DNA from 4 places in the Streptomyces sp. NPDC014623 genome. Region 2 is predicted to be linked to each of the others. Evidence: riboswitches for the same ligand, from Rfam matches in the RefSeq annotation. Region 2 holds a riboswitch; each other region holds the start of a gene.
What was found. Region 2 has a riboswitch for cyclic di-AMP ahead of ACF1FZ_RS20405 (peptidoglycan DD-metalloendopeptidase family protein). Riboswitches for the same ligand answer to the same signal wherever they lie in the genome.
Positions count from the first base shown of each region.

Region 1: it holds a riboswitch for cyclic di-AMP, as region 2 does, so the genes downstream of both, ACF1FZ_RS17470 (M23 family metallopeptidase) here and ACF1FZ_RS20405 (peptidoglycan DD-metalloendopeptidase family protein) in region 2, are expected to answer to the same signal.
Region 3: it holds a riboswitch for cyclic di-AMP, as region 2 does, so the genes downstream of both, ACF1FZ_RS25550 (C40 family peptidase) here and ACF1FZ_RS20405 (peptidoglycan DD-metalloendopeptidase family protein) in region 2, are expected to answer to the same signal.
Region 4: it holds a riboswitch for cyclic di-AMP, as region 2 does, so the genes downstream of both, ACF1FZ_RS13265 (transglycosylase family protein) here and ACF1FZ_RS20405 (peptidoglycan DD-metalloendopeptidase family protein) in region 2, are expected to answer to the same signal.

Region 1 is NZ_JBIBZU010000009.1:270,398-275,733, reverse strand. Features, by position in the region: gene trmB (tRNA (guanosine(46)-N7)-methyltransferase TrmB) at 1-537, shown strand, start outside; gene ACF1FZ_RS17475 (PrsW family intramembrane metalloprotease) at 607-2,058, shown strand; gene ACF1FZ_RS17470 (M23 family metallopeptidase) at 2,388-3,428, opposite strand; cyclic di-AMP (ydaO/yuaA leader) riboswitch at 3,440-3,592, opposite strand; gene ACF1FZ_RS17465 (PP2C family protein-serine/threonine phosphatase) at 3,825-4,982, opposite strand.
Region 2 is NZ_JBIBZU010000012.1:106,509-111,844, reverse strand. Features, by position in the region: gene ACF1FZ_RS20410 (SGNH/GDSL hydrolase family protein) at 1-400, opposite strand, end outside; gene ACF1FZ_RS20405 (peptidoglycan DD-metalloendopeptidase family protein) at 564-1,481, opposite strand; cyclic di-AMP (ydaO/yuaA leader) riboswitch at 1,487-1,647, opposite strand; gene ACF1FZ_RS20400 (tyrosine-protein phosphatase) at 2,059-2,883, shown strand; gene ACF1FZ_RS20395 (DUF6126 family protein) at 2,893-3,075, opposite strand; gene ACF1FZ_RS20390 (helix-turn-helix domain-containing protein) at 3,176-3,796, opposite strand; gene ACF1FZ_RS20385 (aspartate aminotransferase family protein) at 3,857-5,251, opposite strand.
Region 3 is NZ_JBIBZU010000017.1:95,405-100,740, reverse strand. Features, by position in the region: gene ACF1FZ_RS25560 (ATP-dependent Clp protease proteolytic subunit) at 40-675, shown strand; gene ACF1FZ_RS25555 (hypothetical protein) at 683-991, shown strand; cyclic di-AMP (ydaO/yuaA leader) riboswitch at 1,357-1,527, shown strand; gene ACF1FZ_RS25550 (C40 family peptidase) at 1,531-2,001, shown strand; partial or broken gene ACF1FZ_RS25545 (LysE family translocator) at 2,048-2,227, opposite strand; gene ACF1FZ_RS25540 (8-amino-7-oxononanoate synthase) at 2,234-3,382, opposite strand; gene bioB (biotin synthase BioB) at 3,525-4,688, shown strand; gene ACF1FZ_RS25530 (adenosylmethionine--8-amino-7-oxononanoate transaminase) at 4,681-5,336, shown strand, end outside.
Region 4 is NZ_JBIBZU010000006.1:239,851-245,186, forward strand. Features, by position in the region: gene ACF1FZ_RS13255 (cytochrome P450) at 1-1,275, shown strand, start outside; gene ACF1FZ_RS13260 (transglycosylase family protein) at 1,381-2,361, shown strand; cyclic di-AMP (ydaO/yuaA leader) riboswitch at 2,652-2,822, shown strand; gene ACF1FZ_RS13265 (transglycosylase family protein) at 2,823-3,515, shown strand; gene eno (phosphopyruvate hydratase) at 3,834-5,120, shown strand; gene ACF1FZ_RS13275 (septum formation initiator family protein) at 5,215-5,336, shown strand, end outside.

The DNA of each region.
Region 1 (5,336 bases), on a different contig from region 2:
TTCGACGGTCTCCCGGTGGTCCTGGAGATCGGTTTCGGGATGGGCGAGGCGACGGCTCAGATGGCGGCCGACGACCCGGGCACCGGGATCCTGGCCGTCGATGTGCACACCCCCGGGCAGGGCAATCTGCTGGGTCTCGCGGACCGGGCGGGCCTGTCCAACGTCCGTGTCGCCAACGGGGACGCGATCATCCTGCTCCGCGAGATGCTGGCGCCGGCCGCCCTGGACGGGCTCCGGGTGTACTTCCCCGACCCGTGGCCCAAGAAGCGGCACCACAAGCGCCGGCTGATCCAGCCGGACTTCCTCGACCTGGTGGCACAGCGGCTGAAGCCCGGCGCGCTCGTCCACTGCGCGACGGACTGGGAGCCGTACGCCGAGCAGATGCTGGAAGTCCTCACGGCGCACCCCCTGTACGAGAACACCCAGGCGGACGGCGGTTACGCCCCCCGGCCCGCGTTCCGTCCGCTGACCCGCTTCGAGGGTCAGGGGCTGGACAAGGGCCACGTCGTGCACGACGTGCTGTTCACCCGCCGCTGATCAGCCATCCTCCGGTGCCCCGCCCCTGCGGCGTGGCCAGGTGTCAGTCGTCCTCGTTAGGGTCATCGGGTGTCCCAGGGGTCCGTGCAGCACCAGCAGCCGGCCGTCCCGGTTCTCGAGGAGCAGCAGCTCGACGAGTTCCTGGGCGCCGTCCCGGAGCGAGGCCAGTGGCGTTACCGGCCCCGTCGCGTCGGCATGGTCTGGCGCAGCAAGGCGTTCCGTGCCGGCGCGGTGATCACGGTGCTCGCGCTCTGCGGCCTGGTGATCCTGGCCCTGGTACGCGAGCAGACCGGCACGGAGGGCTTCCTGGTCGGGCTGGGGCTGGCCGTGCTGCCCGTGCCGCTGCTGATGGCGGCGTTCCGCTGGCTCGACCGGGTCGAGCCGGGCCCGTGGCGGAATCTGCTGTTCGCGTTCTCCTGGGGCGCGTGTGCCGCCGCGCTCGTGGCGATCATCGCCAACACCTTCGCCACCCGCTGGATAGCCACAGCCACCGCGGACCCGTCGAGCGCCGACACCCTCGGGGCCACGGTCGTCGCCCCGGTCGTCGAGGAGATCGCGAAGGCCGTCGCTGTCCTGCTGATCTTCCTCTTCCGCAGACGGCAGTTCGGCGGGATCGTCGACGGCATCGTGGTCGCCGGGTTCACCGCGACCGGCTTCGCCTTCACAGAGAACATCCTCTATCTGGGCAATGCCTTCGGCGAGGACCAGGAGCTGGGGACCACGGGGCTCGCCTCCGTGACGGCGGGGACCTTCTTCGTCCGCGTGGTGATGTCACCCTTCGCCCACCCCTTGTTCACGGTGCTCTCCGGCATCGGCTTCGGTATCGCCGCGCTCGGCGGCACGCGTCACCGGGTGCGCCGGATCGTCCTGCCCCTGCTCGGACTCGCCCTCGCCATGGGTATGCACGCCCTGTGGAACGGCTCTTCGGCCTTCGGGCCGTACGGCTTCTACCTGGTGTACGGCGTGTTCATGATGCCGTCCTTCGGCCTGGTGACCTGGCTGGCGATCTGGTCGCGCCAGAGGGAGCTGCGCATGCTCTCCACCGAGCTGCCGGTGTACGCGGCGGCGGGCTGGCTGGCCCCCGCCGAGCCGCTCGCGCTGGCCTCGATGCGGGCACGGGGCCTGGCCCGCGACATGGCCAGGCACTGGAACAGCCACCAGGACCGCGCCCACGGCAGGGCCGCTGCGCGCACCGTCGCGGAGTACGAGTCCTTCGCGACCTCTCTGGCCGTGCTGCGCCGCAGAGCGCGCCATGACGGCGCGGGCCCGGACTTCGCCCTGCGCGAGCAGGAGTTGCTGCACCACCTCTGGCACCGCCGGAACATCGCGGCGCCGGCCCTGACGTACGCGGCCCACGCGACGGGCCGGCTGCGCGCCCACCGGCCGCCGGTACCGCCCCCGTTCCCCCGGCGTTTCCCCCAAGGCGGCCCGCCCCCGCAGCAGCTCCCCGCACCGCACCGGCATTACGGGGGCTACAACCCGTACAGGGAGGACGGCGGGCACCGCACTCCGCCCGGTTAGAACACCAGGCGGGCACCGCTCAGCTCCGCCACTCGCCGGGCGCCGGGCCGCAGACCGCCCGCCACCCCGCCGATCGGTCCACGGCTCAGGAAATCCGCAGCTCCCGGACAGACCGGTGGCCCTGACGCCGGGAGGACGGGCGTCAGGGCCACCGAAGTGTCTGGTGCGCTGGGGTGTCCGGTGTGCCGGGAGACCCCGGCGCAAGGGCCTCTCGTCCCGGAACAGGCCGGGCACGTGGGTCCCGGACTCACTCGGACCGCCCGGCGCATGGTGGGCTGCCCTGTGCACACCGGATACACGCACCGGTTACGCACACCGGACAGGACCGGTCAGATCGTCAGGCCCTTACCGCGCAGCCAGCTCATCGGGTCGATGCCCGTGCCGTTCGCGGTGTGGATCTCCAGGTGCAGGTGCGCACCGGTCACATTGCCGGTCGCGCCCACGCGGCCGATGGTCTGGCCGGTGGTGACCCTCTGACCGGCGGTCACGTCCATCGAGGACTGGTGGCAGTACCAGACCTCGGTGCCGTCGTCGAGCTCCAGGACCGTGCGGTAGCCGTAGGCGCCGGAGTAACCGGCCGACTTCACCGTGCCGCTGTGCACGGCCTTGACCGGCGTACCGGTCGGGGCCGCGAAGTCCAGCCCGGTGTGGTGGCCCGAGGACCACATCGATCCGGCCTGGCCGTAGGTCGAGCTGATGTAGTAGGAGGAGGTCGGGACGGCGTAGCTGGCGGCGAGCTTGGCGAGCCGCTCGGCCTCCGCCTTCTTCTTCGCCGCTTCCTCCGCCGCCTTCTTCTTCGCCGCGGCCTCGGCCTCGGCCTTGCTCTGCTGCTTCGCCGCCTGGGCCGCGGCGGCCTCGACCGCCGCCTTCTCCTCCGCGGCCCTGGCCTCGGCCTCGGCCCCCGCCTGCTGCTGCTCGGCCTGCTGGAGGATGCGGGCGCGCAGCGCCTCACCGGCGTCGGTGGTGCCCTGCTCGGCCTCGGCCGCGGTGATGCCCGCGGTGGTGAGCGGGGAGGAGACGGCCGCCGTCTCGTGGTCCGGGCCGGAGTCGCCGGACATGAACGCGCCGACACCGGGAAGGGACTTGGCGTCGGGGAGATTGTCCGCGATGGAATCGGGAAGAGAAATGGAGACCGGCGGCTTGCTCTGCGCGGTGGCCATGCCACCCGCACCGACGGCCGCGATGACACCGACGCCGAGGACGGTGGAGCTACGAGCGAGACCGCGCTGCTTGGCTACGCGGTGCCTGCCGCGAACGGGACGGATGGACTCCTCGGTGGGGTTCCATTCCTCCCATGTCCTGTCCTCATCACCGAAACTGCCGGTCCTGAAGGATGACGGTGCCTCGGGGGCAGGCTGGTTGGACGCCACGTGGGCGCACTCCTTTCCTTCCTTCTCGCCTACCGGGTTAGCTGACGGGTTCGGAGCAGGAAGGTCTCCTACGGACCCCTTCGTCTCTCGCGAGACACAGGTGTCCGATTCACCCCATGTAGGTGGTTCCCCGGTTCCCTTGCGGAATTCGGCGCTGCGCACGGTGTCGCCTCTTGCGACGACAGGTACAACCGCGCTGCGTTATCGAACGTTAATAGACACCGGGGCCCGATTCCAAGCTGTTCCCGCAGATCGACCACGATCCCGGCCTGGACTTTCACGTCTCAAACGGGCGCAAACGGGCGACTTGAGCATCCCGCATCCGGCCACCAGTTTCTGACGCTGTGTCAAATGTTATGCGAGCGGCTTCTTTCGACTACCGACGGTCGCGACCGGTCATTCACTGTCCCGCCGCACGATCTTCACCGTCGTGCGCCGCTCCTGCTGCCCCCGCGCGGGGCGGCCGACCGCGAGGAGCGCCAGGTCGTCCGTCGACCGGCCACCGGTGTGCAGCCGTACGTCATCGGTGAGCGCGGACAGCAGTTCGTCGGGCCCCGGGAAGAGCCGGCCCCGCAGCCGGGCCGCCGGGTCGTAGAAGGCACCCTTCGCGTCCCGCGCCTCGGAGAGCCCGTCGGTGAAGGCCAGGAACATCGCCCCGGCCGGCAGCGTCCACTCGTCCGACCGGTCCGGCCACACGTCCAGCCCCATCCCGAGCGGCAGCGCGGGCACGGTCGGCGCCAGTACCTCCAGCGCCCCGTCCGCGTGCAGCACGAGCGGCTCGGGATGACCTCGGTTGACGACCCGCAGCGTGTCCGAACCGGCCGGGATCTCCGCGAGTACGGCGGTGACGAACCCCTCCATGGAGTCCAGCCCGCCCCGCCGCGAACCCTCGCGGGCCAGTGCCCGCTCCAGGCGCTGCACCACGCCCTCCAGCGACAGCTCCTGCTCGGCGGCCTCCCGGAACGCCCCGATCACGACGGCCACCGCCGCCACGGCGTCCAGTCCCTTGCCCCGTACGTCCCCGACGACCAGACGCACCCCGAACGGCGTGTCCGCGACGGCGAACAGGTCACCGCCCACGAACTCGTCCGCCTGGGCCGCCTCGTACCGCGCCGCGACCAGCAGCCCGCCGATCCGGTCCTCGGGCGTCGGGAGCACGGCACGCATCGCGGTCTCCGCGATCACCCTGGCCGAGGCCAGCTGCTCGTTCCCGCGGCGTACGACACGGTTGATGGCGAGGGAGAGCGCGGCGACGGTGATCAGGGTGAGCAGATCGGTGACCGGCACGACCTCGGCGAGCATGCCGTCCGAGACCCGGATGGCGAACACGACGATGACCGCCGCCACTCCGACACGGACGGTGCCGGCCAGTGAGAAGAACGGGGCGGCGATCAGCGGGGCGGCGGCGAAAAGAGGAACGGCTGTGACCTCGTCCGGTGTCCCGAGGTCGAAGGCCACCCCGGCACAGATCATCAGAGCGGGCAGCACGCGCACGAACCGCTGGGAACGGACGTTCCCGGCGGCGCCCCCTGACCGTCCGTCCCGCTTCCCCACCTGTGTACTCCTGCCCGGTCCACCACGGCTGCGGACGGTACCGTGCCCCACCCGGGCCGGCCGGAGCCGCGCCGAACGACGCCACGTCATCGGCCGAAGGGAGGAGCGCGTCGGAGCCCCGCCCCGGTGGTCAGCCGGAGAACCGGTGCTGCGCGTGGATCGTCAGTGCATCCCGTGCGAAGACGGCGATTCCGTCTCCGTAGCGATCGTAGTTCCTCCAGGGGCGGAGACCGGCGAGGTACACCCCCGGGCCGGTCACCCGCGCACCCGTGTCCTTGCGCCGCGTCACCCGGCCGTGGCCGGGTGACGCGGCGCATGACAGAGGCCCGGATCCTTGGAAGGATCCGGGCCTCT
Region 2 (5,336 bases):
CGACCGTCCGTGTCAGATCGGCGACCGCGCGCTCGAACCGGATCGCGACGTCGTCGGGGTCGGAGCCGGGACGGAGGATGTCGTTGCCGCCCGCGCAGAAGCTCACCAGATCAGGTGCCAGCTCCTTGGCGCGAGGGACCTGTTCCTCGACTATCTGGTCGAGGAGACGTCCGCGTACGGCGAGATTGGCGTAACGGAAGTTCCCGTGCGTGTCGTCCGCCGGACCTACCACCGCATCGGAGCCGGGGAGCTGGTCCGCGAGGAGAACCGCGAGCCGGTCCGCCCAGCCGACGAGCGTCCCGCCGGGACCGGGGTCTCCGACTCCCTCGGTGAAGCTGTCGCCAATCGCTGCGTACGACCCGATGATGCCTCGTCGTCTGTTTCTCGAATCGTCTGCCACAAGGGTTTATCTTGCACCTTCGATTGTGACCTACGCGACCGTAATAAGGGGTTGACGGGTGGTGAGAAAGACCACCCGGTCAGTTTTTGGTAAAGCCGGAACAAGGAGAGGGGCGGTGCGCCGCCGCGCACCGCCCCTCTCGCCCGCCTTCGGGTGGTGTGCCTCAGACGGAGACTCCGTGCGAACGCAGGTAGGCGATCGGGTCGACGTCCGAGCCGTAGCCCGGGCCGGTCCGGACCTCGAAGTGGAGGTGCGGACCGGTGGAGTTGCCGGTGGAGCCGGAGAGGCCGATCTGCTGGCCACCCGTGACGGCCTGGCCGGCCGACACCCCGAGCGAGGACAGGTGCGCGTACTGGGAGTACATGCCGTCGCTGTGCTGGATGACGACCTCGTTGCCGTACGAGCCGCTCCAGCCCGCGGAGACCACCGTGCCCGGGCCGATGGACCTGACGCTGGTGCCGGAGGCCGCCTGGAAGTCGGCACCGGTGTGGTAACCGCTGGACCAGCTGGCGCCGGAGGCGCGGTACTGGGTGGTGACACCGGCGCCCTCGACCGGAGCGGCGTAACCGGAGCTGCCGCTCTCCGACGCACCGGCGTCGGTGGTCGCCGCGGCCGCCTTCTCGGCCGGAGCTGCCGGGGCGGCGGCCTTCTCGGCCGGGGCCGCCTTCCCCGCCGTCGAGGGGACGGCCTCGGAGGCCTTCTCCGCGGAGCCGGACACCTTGGCGCCGAGGGTCAGCTTCATGCCCGGGAGGATCAGGCCCGGGTCCTCGCCGACGACCTCACGGTTGTCCTGGTACAGCTTCTGCCAGCCGCCCTTGACCTTCTTGTCGGCAGCGATCTTCGAGAGGTAGTCGCCGGAGACCACGGAGTAGGTCTTCGGGGCACCCTTCGCCGCGGCCGCGGAGCTGAGGGTGCTGTGCGCGGCGGCGGACTTGGCAGCCGGAGCGGCCTGCTCGGCGGCGTGGGCGCCGGTGGCGCCGATCAGCGGGAGGGCGAGAACGGCGCCGCCGGTCCCTGCGGCGAGGACGCCTCGGGAGATCGGGCCGGTCTTCGTACGACGGTGCTTGCCTTTTGCGGGCATGGGGGGTTTCCTCTCCGGCGCCTGCGAGGTGAGCTGTCGGGTTCGGACTGGAGATGCCCGGCCGCGCGGTGCGTGCGGCTTGACCCCTAGCCGTACCGGATCCCTCCGGCCGGCGGCCTACCTGGTTCCCCCGCTCCTGCCACACGTGAGTCGGTGCGGATTCCGGGCGGCGGCAGGATTAGGCGTTCCGTCCGGATTGACCGTGACCGTAAGCGAGCCGGGACGCCACGGACAAGCCGCGGATCACGGACCGGAATCCGCTCTTCATTTCCGGTACGGAATTCCCGTCACACTCCGTGGATTACGGATCTTGGCTTTCCGCTCGGCGTCCGGAATAGTCGTCGGCACCTTCACCACGCACCGTCACAGATATGATCCCGCTCACCTGCCTCGACCCATCTACTGAATAAGTAGGGCATGTTCACAAAAAAGCACCAATACGGACATGCGGCGACCGTCATCTCCGGTGAGGCCCGCACCGGGCGGCCAAGACGGTTGCCCGATGCAGCCATGTCGTATCGTCGCGGGCGTGCCCCGTCGGCGAGCGGCGCCGACGCCTGACACTCCAGGAGCCCTTGTGACGCAGTTGCCAGAGGTCCCGCCGGCCCGCCCCGAGCCGACGGACGTCGACCTGACCGGCGTCCGCAACTTCCGTGACGTCGGCGGACTTCCGACCGTGGACGGCCGCACCGTGCGGTACGGGCGCCTCTACCGCAGCGGTCACCTCGCCCACGCCACCGAGGCCGACGCCGCCTTCCTCGCCGGACTCGGGCTGCACACGATCTTCGACTTCCGCAATGCCGCCGACCACAAGCTCGACGGCCTCGACATCGAGCTTCCCGGTGTCCGGAACGTCAGCATCCCCCTCTCCGATCCCGCCGACGGCGCGGAGTTCTGGCGGCTGGTGCGTGACGGGAACATCCAGCAACTGCGCTCGATCCTGGCCGACGGCAGGGGGACGGAGCGGATGGTCGCCTCGTACCGCTCGATCATCAAGGACCGCACCGCCGAACACAGCCGCGTGCTGCACGCGCTGGCCGAGGACAGCGTGCCGGCGCTGATGCACTGTGCGGCGGGCAAGGACCGGGCCGGCCTGTCGATCGCGGTCTCACTGCTCGCGGTCGGCGTCGAGAAGGAGGCCATCGAGGCCGACTACCTCAAGTCGAACGACGCGCACCGCCGCTACAAGGTGAAGCGCAGCGACACCTCGCCCGCAGGGATGTCCGACGAGGTGATGGAGCTGCTCAATCCGCTCTTCGGCGCCCACGCCGAATACCTCGACGCGGCGTTCGCCACCATCGAGGAGATCTGGGGCAGCACGGACCGCTACCTCTTCGAGGGACTGAAGATCAGCGACGAGACCCGCGCGAAACTGCGCGAACGCCTCGTCGAGGAGGCGTGACGCCGGAGGTCAGCCCTCCCCCGCCACGGTGAAGAGAAGGAAGAGGAAGGCCGCGACGACGTGTCCGGCCACCAGGTAGGCGACGAGCCGGATCACGAGACCGCGGGGGATGCGCCGCTCCTGCGTGTCCGCGCTCTTCGCCTTGCGCGGGTTGCGCGGGGTGAGCGGGTCGTAGTACTCCGAATCGGACATGTCAGTCCTCTCTTCCGGCCGCTCGGGCCAGGGTGACGAAGGGGGGCGCGATCGCGGAGAGCGCGCGGTGGTGAAAGGTGCGGACGGTGGGTGCGCGGGATCAGAGCCGGTGGATCCCGCCGCCCAGGCACAGCTCGGCGGCCGGGCTCTGCAGCAGTGTGTGGACGAAGAGCAGGCGCGTCCCAGCGGTGTCGAGCGCCGCGATCCGGTGCGGGGTGAGCGAGTCGAAGTGCGCGCTGTCACCCGGATCGAGGTCGTGCACGGTCTCCCCGAGCACGATCCGCAGTCGGCCGTCGAGGACGTACAGCCACTCCTCTCCGGGGTGGACACGCACGAGATCGCCTTCGGCACCGTAGGGGACCTGGACGCGCAGCGCCTGCATGGCACGGCCCGGTCCGCCCGCCTGCCGGTAGAGCCAGCCGCCCGTTTCGGCGCCGCGCGACGGACCCTCGGGCGGACCGCCGCGCACGATCGCGTCACGCTCGGGGGGCAGCTCTCCCAGGAGCTCGGAGACAGTCGTACCGTAGACACGGGCAAGGCCGAGGAGCATCGGCAGCGAGGGCTGCCTACGACCCGTTTCGAGCCGGGAGAGGTGGGCCGGGGAGAGGCCCGCCCGTCCGGCTGCGGCCTCCAGGGTGAGGCCGCGACCACGACGCAGGTCGCGCAGGCGTGGCGCGATCCCCGGAAGCTCGTCGGCCGCCTCTGTGCCAGGAGGGTTCATGGCTCCATTGGGCCAGGAACTTTCCTCTGAGGCAAATAATTTGCCTCAGAGGCAAGCCGCTCAGCGATCGGCGAGGGCCTGCTTCACCAGTGTCCTGCCGAAGTCCCACATCAGCCCGCCCCCGTTGTGCGCGTCGTCCATGACGGCGGTGAAGGCGGTCACGAAGCGATCGACCTCCGGTTCCCCGATGACCAGCGGCGGAATCAGCTTGATCACTTCCAGGTGATCACCGGAGACCTGGGTGAGGATCCGGTGCTTCCGCAACAGCGGCACCACCACCATCTGCGCGAACAGGCCTTTGCGCGCGGCCTGCAGCATCGCCCAGCGGCTGCGGAGTCCGAAGGAGGACGGTCTGCCGAATTCGATGCCGATCATCAGTCCGCGGCCGCGGACCGCGTGCAGCAGTTCGTAACGGCCCACGAGCGCGGTGAGCCGTTCCCGCAGCAGATCGCCGGTGCGGCGGGCGTTGGCGACCGTCTCCTCCTGCTCCATCACGTCGAGGACGGCGAGCCCGGCCGCCATGGCCTGGGCATTGGATCCGAAGCTCGCGGAGTGGACGAGGACCCGGTCCATGGACGAGTAGACGCGCTTGAAGATCCAGTCCTTGCCGAGCGTCGCACCGACCGGTACGTAACCGCCGGAGAGCGCCTTGGCGACACAGAGCAGATCGGGTTCGACTCCCTCCTCGTGCTGGTAGGCGTAGAAGTCACCGGTCCTGCCGAGCCCGGTCTGCACCTCGTCGGCGATGAGCACGGCCTCGTGCCGGTGCAGCAGCTCCTGTGCCTCCCGCAGGAATCCGGGCGGTGCGGTGTGGACGCCCTTGCCCTGGACCGGCTCCACGACCAGCCCGGCCACATCACCGTGCTTCAGCTCACGTCGCAGCGCGTCGAGGTCGCCGAGCGCGATGGCCGTGTCGGGCAGCAGGGGCGCGAACCCCTCCCGGAAACCCTTCTCGCCGTTGACGGACAGCGAGCCGGCCGTCAGCCCGTGGAAGGCGTGGTCGCAGTAGAGGATCCGTGGCTTGCCGGTGGCGTACCGGGCGAACTTCAGCGCGGTCTCGACCGCCTCCGTACCGCTGTTGCCGAAGAACACCCGGTCCAGGTGCGGGCTGTGTGCCAGCAGCTTCTCGGCCAGCAGCCCGGGAAGCGGCTGGCAGTCGAAGCGGGTGAGGTCGGCCAGCGAGGCGTCCAGGACGTCGTGGAGCGCCTTGCGCACGACGGGGTGGTGCCTGCCCAGCCCCATCACACCGAAGCCGGCGAGCATGTCGAGGTAGTCGTTGCCTTCCGCGTCCCAGAAGTACGCTCCCTCGGCCCGCTCGTAGACCTTGTCGAAACCGAGGGTGTGCAGCATCCTCGGCAGCTGGTGGTTGAGGTGCCGGGTGTGCAGCTCGTAGCGTTCGGCGCCCCGCTCCGCGAGGATCCGCGTCAGATCGAAGTCCGGCCGTTCGTCCTTCATGCCCCGTTCCCCTTCCTCGGCGTGTTCCGCCCTCCCGCTGCCACCGTCGGGCGCCGCCGGCCCGGCCCGGACGTGAGGCGAAGGG
Region 3 (5,336 bases), on a different contig from region 2:
CGTACTCCGAATCGCCGTGGCCCCAGGAGAGGTATCCCCGTGCCCCGTCCCATCGCCCGCTACGTCCTGCCCGAGTTCACCGAGCGCACCGCCTACGGGTCCCGGAACATGGATCCCTACTCGAAGCTGCTGTCCGAGCGGATCGTCTTCCTCGGCACGCCCGTGGACGACACCGCGGCGACCGACCTGATCGCGCAGTTCATGCACCTGGAGCACGCGGACCCCGACCGCCCCCTCTCCCTCTACATCAATTCGCCCGGCGGCTCCTTCAACGCCATGACAGCGATCTACGACACCATGCGCTTCCTCTCCTGCGAGGTGGAGACCTTCTGTCTGGGCCAGGCGGGTTCCAGTGCCGCGGTACTGCTCGCGGCCGGCGCGCCCGGGCGCCGGCACGCCCTGCCCGGCGCCCGGGTAGTCATCAAGCAGCCCGCCCTGGACGAGCCGGTGCAGGGTCAGCCCTCCGATCTCCAGCTCCAGGCCCGGGAGTTGGAGCGCGAGCGCGAACTGCTCACGGCCATGCTGTCCCGTCACACGGGCCGTTCCACGCGGGAGATCAGCGCCGGCATCGAGCGGGACACCGTCCTCGACGCCCCGGCCGCCCTGGCGTTCGGCCTGGTGGACCACGTGGTGGAGAACCGTACGCCGTCCCAGCCGCCGCACACCGCGAGGTGAACCCCCGATGCTCCCACCCCGGTTCCCGCCCCTCCCCGCGCTGACCCGCGCCGAGGCCGAGTTCGTCGACTGCTACCTGGAGGTGCTCGACCAGCTCGGCCGCATCAACCCCGCGCATGGCGGTGACACGTACGGGGCGCTCCGGGCGGCTCAGGCGCTCGCGTCCCGGGCGCCGGCCCTCCGGGACGCACTGGTCCTGATGCACGAGCGGGGCGAGTCGCAGGTCCACGCGGAAACCCTTGCCAGGGCGCTGCGGCTGCTGGACGGGGAGCGCCGGGCCGGACGGATCTCAGTGCCTCCCGCGTCCTCGAGTTGAGCGTTCCCGAGGCCCGACTCGGGGGCCACCGCCCCTTTCCGACACCCTTTCACGACACGCCCGGCGGGCCGATGAGTTTTCCTCGCTCGATCGGCGTAGAAGCTCCCCCGCCCGAGCTACAGCCCAACTTGCGCAACGAGTACGGACACTGAGCGGCGTGCATCGTTCCGCCGCTGGTACACGGCTGGTCCGTCGCCGTCGCCTTGGCTCCGGTCCGGCTGCGGCCACCCGATCGGATCAATAGTGATGACTCTCACATATCGTCGCTTCAGTGAGGAAATCCGGCGGTAGGTGCGTAAAGATCCCTGGGACGACAAGCCCCCGCCACCGCGGCGGGGCGGTCCGGGCGGACGCCGAGTCCTGCCGCTGTCCGGATGCCTGGTCGACAGGAGTGGATCGGCAGGAGTGGAGGACCCGAGCGCAACGGGCCGACCGGAGATCCGGGCGGTCCTCGGGGTGAAGCCGCAGTGCGGCCGGGCGACTTCGCCAGCCCGAACCCGACAGGTCATCCTTCACAGGCGGCTGACGAAGGGTTGCGCATGACTGCGCAGGTTCATGTCCCGTCTCTGTTCGCCCGGGTCGGTACGGCCTCGGTCCTGACGTTCGCCGTAGGCACCACCGTGCTGGCGCCTGGTTTCGTGAACGACGCCGAGGCCGCCACCCATTCGACGAAAGCGCTCAAGATCGCCGCTTCGAAGAAGGGCGCGCCCTACCGATGGGGCGCCGCGGGCCCTCATCGGTTCGACTGCTCGGGGCTCACGCTCTACTCGTTCAAGAAAGCCGGCAGGAAACTTCCCCGCACGGCACAACAGCAGTACAACAAGACCCGCCATATCTCCAGGTCGCAGCGGAAACGCGGCGACCTGGTCTTCTTCCACGCGGGCCGCAGCGTGTACCACGTCGGGATCTATGCCGGCAGTGGAAAGATCTGGCACTCGCCGAAGGCCGGCGCCGTGGTCCGGCTGGAGAGGATCTGGTCCGGCAACGTCTGGTACGGGCGGGTCCGCTGACGCTCCCTTTCGCTTGGTTCGGTGCGGCGGGGGCCCCACCAGGCGGTGGCCCCACCACCGGCTCGGGCCCCAGCGCGGTGCCGCTGCCGCCCCCGGCCGCACGGGCGGTACGCGGCCGCCACCGGCCCGGACGGTCCACCAGCAGGGCCACGGCCGGGAACCGGACGAGCGCGAGCAGTACGTCCGCCGAAGGCGGCAGCAGGGTCCTGAACAGGACCGGCCGGCCTGCCGTTCAGCTGACCGGCAGGGGCGACGTCGCGAGGACCGTGTCCACGGCGGTGGCGATCTGATCCTGTGTGAGGTCTGCCCGGGCGGTCAGTCTCAGTCTGGAGATCCCGTCCGGCACCGACGGCGGCCGGAAGCACCCGACCGCGAGACCCGCCGTGCGGCAGTCGGCGGCCCAGCGCACCGCCGACTCCGCCGAGGGCGCCCGGACCGAGACGACAGCGGCGTCGGGACGTACTGCGGTCAGTCCGGCCGCCGTCAGACGGGTGTACAGCTCGACGGCCACGGCCCCTGCCCTCGCCGCCCGTCCGGGTTCACGGCGCAGCAGACACAGAGCGCTCAGAGCCGCGCCGACGGCCGCCGGCGCGAGACCGGTGTCGAAGATGAACGTACGGGCCGTGTTCACCAGGTGGCTGATGACCCGAGCAGGGCCGAGCACCGCGCCGCCCTGACTGCCGAGGGACTTGGAGAGGGTGAGGGTGGCGACGGTCCCCTCGCCGCCCGCGAGTCCGGCGGCCGCGAGCGCGCCGCGCCCGCCCGCGCCCAGGACGCCCAGTCCGTGGGCGTCGTCCACGAGGAGGGCCGCGCCCGTGTCGCGGCAGACCTCCGAGAGTGCGGCGAGCGGGGCGGCGTCACCGTCCACCGAGAAGACGGAGTCGGTCACCACCAGCGCCCGTCCGTCGTGCGTGTGGAGCACCTTTCGCACAGCCTCGGGGTCCGCGTGCGGAACGACGGCGGTGACGGCACGGGAGAGCCGGCAGCCGTCGACGATCGAGGCGTGGTTGCCTGCGTCGGACACGATCAGTGAGTCACGGCCCGTCAGTGCCGTGAGGGCGGCGAGGTTGGCCGCGTAGCCGGAGGAGAACACCAGGGCCGCTTCGAATCCGCAGAACCCGGCGAGCTCGCGTTCCAGTTCCGCGTGCAGCGCGGTGGACCCGGTGACGAGCCGCGAGCCGGTGGCGCCCGCGCCCCATGTCCGTGCCGCGTCGGCCGCTGCCGCGGTGACCTCGGGGTTCCGGCTCAGACCCAGGTAGTCGTTGCTCGCGAGGTCCAGCAGTGCCGTCCCGGCGGAGCGGGGGCGCAACGTCCGGACGAGTCCGGCGCCGGCGCGGCGCCGGGCCTCGTCGTCGATCCAGCCGAACGGGGCGTAGGCCATGAGCAGGTCCTTTTGTAGGCAGCTCACAGACCCTAACCGGGTGCGCAACAGGCCAGGGTGTGGCAATACACACAGCATCGGCCGACTCTGCTGTCCGGTTCCTCCTTGGCCGATGGCGGTGCCGTACGTCAGGATCAACGCCATGGACCTGCTGAACACGCTGGTGGAAAAGGGGCTGCGGCGCGAACTGCCGACCCGTGACGAAGCGCTCGCCCTGCTGGCGACCTCCGACGACATGCTGCTCGACGTGGTGGCCGCGGCCGGAAAGGTGCGCCGCCAGTGGTTCGGCAGGCGCGTCAAACTCAACTATCTGGTGAACCTGAAATCCGGGCTCTGCCCCGAGGACTGCTCGTACTGCTCGCAGCGGCTCGGCTCCAAGGCCGAGATCCTCAAGTACACCTGGCTGAAACCGGACGAGGCGAAGAAGGCCGCAGCCGCCGGGGTGGCCGGCGGCGCCAAGCGGGTGTGTCTGGTGGCCAGCGGCCGGGGGCCGACCGACCGTGACGTCGACCGGGTGTCGCAGACGATCGAGGCCATCAAGGAGCAGCACGAGGATGTCGAGGTGTGCGCCTGCCTCGGCCTGCTGTCGGAGGGCCAGGCCGACCGTCTGAGGTCTGCGGGCGCCGATGCCTACAACCACAACCTCAACACTTCGGAGGGGACGTACGGGGACATCACGACCACGCACACCTACGCCGACCGGGTGGACACCGTGCAGCAGGCCCAGGCCGCCGGGCTCTCGGCGTGCTCCGGCCTGATCGCGGGCATGGGCGAGACCGACGCCGACCTGGTGGACGTCGTCTTCTCGCTGCGTGAGCTGGATCCCGACTCGGTGCCGGTGAACTTCCTGATTCCCATGGAGGGGACCCCGCTCGCGAAGGACTGGCACCTCACGCCGCAGCGGTGCCTGCGCATCCTGGCGATGGTCCGGTTCGTGTGCCCGGACGTCGAGGTGCGGCTCGCGGGCGGCCGCGAGGTTCATCTGCGTTCGATGCAGCCGCTCGCACTGCACCTGGTCAACTCCATCTTCCTGGGTGACTATCTGACCAGTGAGGGCCAGTCCGGGCAGACCGATCTCGACATGATCGCGGACGCCGGTTTCGAGGTCGAGGGAGCAGCCACGAAGACCCTCCCCGAGCACCGCGTTCCGGAGGCCGGCGGCTGTGGTGCGCACGGGGGCGGCTGCGCTCCGTGCGGTGACACCGCCGAGACCGCCCCGGAACCGTCCGAGAGCCTCGCGGCGCGTACGGATCTGGTGGCGGTCCGCCGTCGCGGCGCCGGGACGGATCTCGCGCCCAATGCCTGATCCGCTCCGCCCCGCAGAACTCCTCGCCCTGGACCGGGCCCACGTCTGGCACCCCTACGGCCCGATGCCGGGACGGCAGGAACCACTGGTCGTGGAGTCCGCGTCCGGGGTGCGCCTCCGGCTCGCCGAGCCCGCCCACGGGCGCCGCGAGCTGGTGGACGGCATGTCGTCCTGGTGGTCGGCGGTCCACGGTTACAACCATCCGGCGCTGAACGAGGCCGCCCGCGGCCAGCTGGACCGGATGAGCCATGTGATGTTCGGCGGGCTCACGCATGAGCCCGCCGTCCGGCTGGCGGCCCGGCTGGTCGAGATCACTCCGGAACCGCTGCAGCACGTCTTCCTCGCCGATTCGGGATCGGTCTCGGTCGAGGTGGCGGTGAAGATGTGCCTCCAGTACTGGCGTTCGGCGGGACGGCCCGCCAAGCACCGGCTGCTGACCTGGCGCGGCGGGTATCACGGGGACACCTGGCAGCCCATGTCGGTGTGTGATCCCGAGGGCGGGATGCACGAGCTGTGGTCGGGTTCCCTGCCCCGGCAGGTCTTCGCGGACGCGCCGCCGGACGGTTTCGACGCCGAGCCGGACGAGGCGTACGTGAGGCACCTGCGCGAGCTGGTGTCCGACCGTGCCGGGGAGCTGGCAGCGGTGAT
Region 4 (5,336 bases), on a different contig from region 2:
GCCTCCGCGCCCGACGCAGCACCAGAACTCTTCACCTGGGAGTTCGCCACCGACCCGTACCCCGCCTACGCCTGGCTCCGCGAGCACAGCCCCGTGCACCGCACGGCGCTGCCCAGCGGTGTCGAGGCCTGGCTGGTGACCCGGTACGCCGATGCCAGGCAGGCCCTCGCCGACACCCGGCTCTCCAAGAACCCGGCCCACCACGCGGGGCCCGCGAACGCCAAGGGCAAGACCGGCATCCCCGGGGAGCGCAAGGCGGAGTTGATGATGCACCTGCTGAACATCGACCCACCGGACCACACCCGGCTGCGCCGGCTCGTGTCCAAGGCGTTCACGCCGCGCAGGGTCGCGGAGTTCGCACCGCGCGTGCAGGAGCTGACGGACCGCCTCATCGACACCTTCGTCGAGGAGGGGAAGGCGGACCTCATCCACGACTTCGCCTTCCCCCTTCCCATCTACGCGATCTGTGACCTGCTCGGTGTGCCGCGCGAGGACCAGGACGACTTCCGTGACTGGGCGGGCATGATGATCCGGCACGGTGGGGGGCCGCGCGGCGGGGTGGCCAGATCGGTCAAGAAGATGCGTGGCTATCTCGCCGAGCTCATCCACCGGAAGAGGGAGAGTCCCGGTGACGACCTGATCTCCGGGCTGATCCGGGCGAGCGACCACGGCGAACACCTCAGCGAGAACGAGGCTGCGGCCATGGCCTTCATCCTCCTGTTCGCCGGTTTCGAGACGACCGTGAACCTCATCGGCAACGGCACCTACGCCCTGCTGCGCAATCCCTCCCAGCGTGAACGTCTGGAGCGCTCGCTGGCGGCGGGGGAGACGGAACTGCTCGCCACGGGCATCGAGGAACTGCTGCGCTACGACGGACCGGTGGAGCTCGCCACATGGCGCTACGCCACCGAGCCCGTGACGCTGGGAGGTCAGGAGATCGCGGCGGGGGACCCCGTTCTCGTGGTGCTGGCCGCCGCCGACCGGGACCCGGAGCGGTTCCAGGACGCGGACACCCTGGATCTCGCGCGGAGTGACAATCAGCACCTGGGATACGGGCACGGCATCCACTACTGCCTGGGGGCGCCGCTGGCCCGGCTGGAGGGGCAGGTGGCACTGGCGACGCTGCTGAGGCGCCTCCCCGACCTGCGGCTCGCTGCGGAACCCGCCGATTTGCGATGGCGTGGCGGGCTCATCATGCGTGGACTGCGCACGCTTCCCGTGGACTTCGCTCCCGGGCATCCGGCCGGAAAGAATGACAGCCTGTCAACTCCGTGACTTTCACGTGATCTCCGCTGCATCGACTTGTGACACACGTTCGAGTAGGGCTAGGTTCACCGTTCGACTCACCCGTCACAAGTCAGTCACACGGAAGGCAAACCCATGGGCTCCGCGACCGGCAGACACCGTCGCCCTCGTCAGGCACCCGCCATCGTCGTCGCCGCAGGCGTCACGGGATCGGCCATCGCCATCCCGCTGCTCGGTGCGGGGGGTGCGCAAGCCGCGGAGGCGTCGACCTGGGACCGGGTCGCCGAATGCGAGAGCGGCGGCATGTGGAGCGCCGACCTCGGCAACGGCTACTACGGCGGCCTGCAGTTCTCGCAGGACGACTGGGCGGCCTACGGCGGCACGGCGTACGCCGCCCGCGCCGACCTCGCGAGCCGTTCGCAGCAGATAGCGGTCGCGGAGAAGGTGCTGGACGCCGAGGGCCCGCAGGCCTGGGCCAGTTGCGCCGTGATCTCCGGGCTTGCCCCGGACGGGACGCTGCCGGGCGTCGACCCGGGCGGGGAGCCGTCCGCCGAGCCCTCGGAGGCCGCGACCCCGTCCGGGACCCCCTCGGCCGAAGCCCCGGAGCCGGCGGACGGCCTCGAGGCCCCGGCCGGTTCCGGCGCGAAGGACGACGCGCGCGGGAACGTGTCCGACGGCACCACGGAGAAGGGTGACGAGACAGGCGCTTCGCCGTCCGCCACTCCGTCCCCCGGAACCTCCGGAACCCCCGAGACGTCCGGTGCGTCCGGTGCGGAGAAGGGGGACGGGGCGAAGGGCGGAAAGCACCGCGGCACGCCGGCCCCCGAGGCGAGCGCCGGACCGGAACTGGAGGACGGACGTGAATCCGGCCGTCACGCCTCGCGCGGTGACTCCGGGGCGCGTCAGGGTGCGGAGGAGGCGTACACCGTCCGCGAGGGTGACAGTCTCTGGGCGATCGCCGACGCGCAGGAGCTCCCCGGCGGCTGGACCGCGCTCTACGAGACCAACAAGGACGAGCTGGGCTCCGACCCGGACCTGATCCTTCCCGGCCAGAACCTGGAGCTCGGCATCGGTGCGGTCGTGCAGGACACCCTGGCGGAGACCACCGCCAACTGATCGAAAGCGGGAAAACGCCCCGAAAGCACGGGTAGTTCAGAGGCCTATGTCCACTTATGCGTAAGTGAGACATGGGTCTCTTTGCTTCAGTCGGCGCATCCCGCGTGCCCGGTCCGTCCATATCTGCTCCGACCTGCGAGAACGACCCGGCGCGCTTGATCGTTACGCGCTGATTGGCCGTTATGTCCGCCTTTGAATGTAGGGGTTGGGTGTGATTACGGTCGGAGCCGCTCGCACCGCGGGCACCTTCGACCGTCACGCCGAATCCTGCCGTCGGCCGAAGGGAACCGACGCGTAAAGCGCCGTAGGCAGGAGCGGGGGACCCAGGTAAGTGCCGGACCCGGCCGTCGGAAGACGGGCGAAGGTACGGCTTGGGGTGAAGTCTTCCGTGCATGCGGGAGGCCGGGCAGCTCACAGTCCGAACCCGACAGCTCACCTCGTAGGCGTCGGTGAGGAGAACCATGCTGCTTTCCAGCAAGGGCAAGCACCGCCGCCCGTCCAAGGCCGTCCGTATCGCGACCCTGGCCGGTGTCACCGGTGCTGCCGTCGCCGTGCCGCTCATGGGTGCGACCGGCGCCTCCGCCGCCTCCGTGGACACCTGGGACGCCGTCGCCCAGTGCGAGTCCGGCGGCAACTGGTCCATCAACACCGGCAACGGTTACTACGGCGGTCTGCAGTTCTCGCAGTCCAGCTGGGCGGCGGCCGGCGGCACGCAGTACGCCGCCCGCGCCGACCTGGCCAGCAAGGGTCAGCAGATAGCCGCCGCGGAGAAGCTCCTCGACCTGCAGGGCCCGGGTGCCTGGGCCTGTGCGGGCGCCGGCGGCCTGACGGACGACGGTGTGGACCCGGGTGTCGACACCGGCTCGGAGAAGAACGGCGACACGGCCCCGCAGGCCGCGCCGGAGCGCAAGGCCGAGCAGCCCACCACGCGCAGCGAGAAGCGCACGGCTCCCGAGGAGACCGTCACCACCCCGACCGGCGGCAAGGTCGAGAAGGGCGACGGCGAGTACGAGGTGAAGGCCGGCGACACCCTCAGCAAGATCGCTGACGCGAAGAAGGTCAAGGGCGGCTGGGAGAAGCTGTTCGAGCTGAACGACGACATCGTCGACCGGGCCGACCTGATCTTCCCGGGTCAGCAGCTCCACCTGAAGTAGCCGGAGACGGACCGGGGCCCTCCTCCGCCCCGGAGGCCCGGCCCGGCGCGCCGGCCCCCCGCGCGCCGGGCCGTGGCGTGTCCGGTACTCCCCGGCGGAGTGCCGGACGCGGGCTCGCCGGGGAGGGCGAGCGTTCGGTTCTTGTAGTTACTTGCCAGTAGAATTCTGGAGCTTTGCCCGTAATGCAGGTTCTTGGGTGCTTTTTCGTCCCAGGGGGCGGGCGGACGGCCGACGGAGCGGGCCGAGCCGGTTAGGCTCGTGGCGCAAGGCCACAGTGACCCTGCACAACCAGTGTCAGATCCCAGAAGGAGATGCCTCGTGCCGTCCATCGACGTCGTCGTAGCCAGGGAAATCCTCGACTCCCGGGGTAACCCCACGGTCGAGGTCGAGGTTGGCCTCGACGACGGCAGCACGGGACGTGCTGCCGTTCCGTCCGGCGCCTCCACCGGTGCGTTCGAGGCCATCGAGCTTCGCGACGGTGACCCCAACCGCTACCACGGCAAGGGCGTCGAGAAGGCCGTTCTCGCCGTGATCGAGCAGATCGGCCCGGAGCTCGTCGGCTACGACGCCACCGAGCAGCGCCTCATCGACCAGGCGATGTTCGACCTGGACGCGACCGAGAACAAGGGCTCCCTCGGCGCCAACGCCATCCTCGGCGTCTCGCTGGCCGTGGCGCACGCGGCGTCCGAGGCCTCCGACCTCCCCCTGTTCCGCTACCTCGGCGGCCCGAACGCGCACCTGCTGCCCGTTCCGATGATGAACATCCTGAACGGCGGCTCGCACGCCGACTCCAACGTGGACATCCAGGAGTTCATGATCGCGCCGATCGGCGCCGAGTCCTTCTCCGAGGCCCTTCGCTGGGGCGCGGAGATCTACCACACCCTGAAGAAGGTCCTGAAGACCAAGGGCCTGTCCACCGGTCTCGGTGACGAGGGCGGCTTCGCCCCCAACCTCGAGTCCAACCGCGCCGCCCTCGACCTCATCATCGAGGCCGTCAAGGAGGCCGGTTACGTCCCGGGCCGCGACATCGCGCTCGCCCTCGACGTCGCCGCGTCCGAGTTCTACAAGGACGGCGTCTACGAGTTCGAGGGCAAGTCCCGCTCGGCAGCCGAGATGACCGAGTACTACGAGGAGCTCGTCTCCGCGTACCCGCTGGTCTCCATCGAGGACCCGCTGTACGAGGACGACTGGGCGGGCTGGAAGGTCATCACCGACAAGCTCGGCTCCAGGGTGCAGATCGTCGGTGACGACCTGTTCGTCACCAACCCCGAGCGCCTCGCCCGCGGCATCGAGGAGGGCTCGGCCAACGCCCTGCTCGTCAAGGTCAACCAGATCGGTTCGCTGACCGAGACCCTGGACGCCGTCGAGCTGGCCCAGCGCAACGGCTTCAAGTGCATGATGTCCCACCGTTCCGGTGAGACCGAGGACGTCACGATCGCCGACCTCGCCGTCGCCGTGAACTGCGGTCAGATCAAGACCGGCGCCCCGGCCCGCTCGGACCGCGTCGCCAAGTACAACCAGCTGCTGCGCATCGAGGAGATCCTCGACGACGCAGCGGTCTACGCCGGACGTTCGGCGTTCCCGCGGTTCCGCTTCGAGGGCTGACAGCCCGGGTCCGGAGCACCAGCCTCCGTCCGTCCCCGCATCCGGTCCCGTACCGTGTGCGGGGACGGACGTGCGTAACGGGGAGGCGTGAGACATGGCCGGGAAGAACCGCGACCGGTTCTCCACCGCGACCAGGCTGCGACTGCTGGGGGAGCAGACGGCGGCCCGCGTCTACCGGTCCCAGAACCGGCGCCAGGCCCGCCGTTCCCGGCTCAC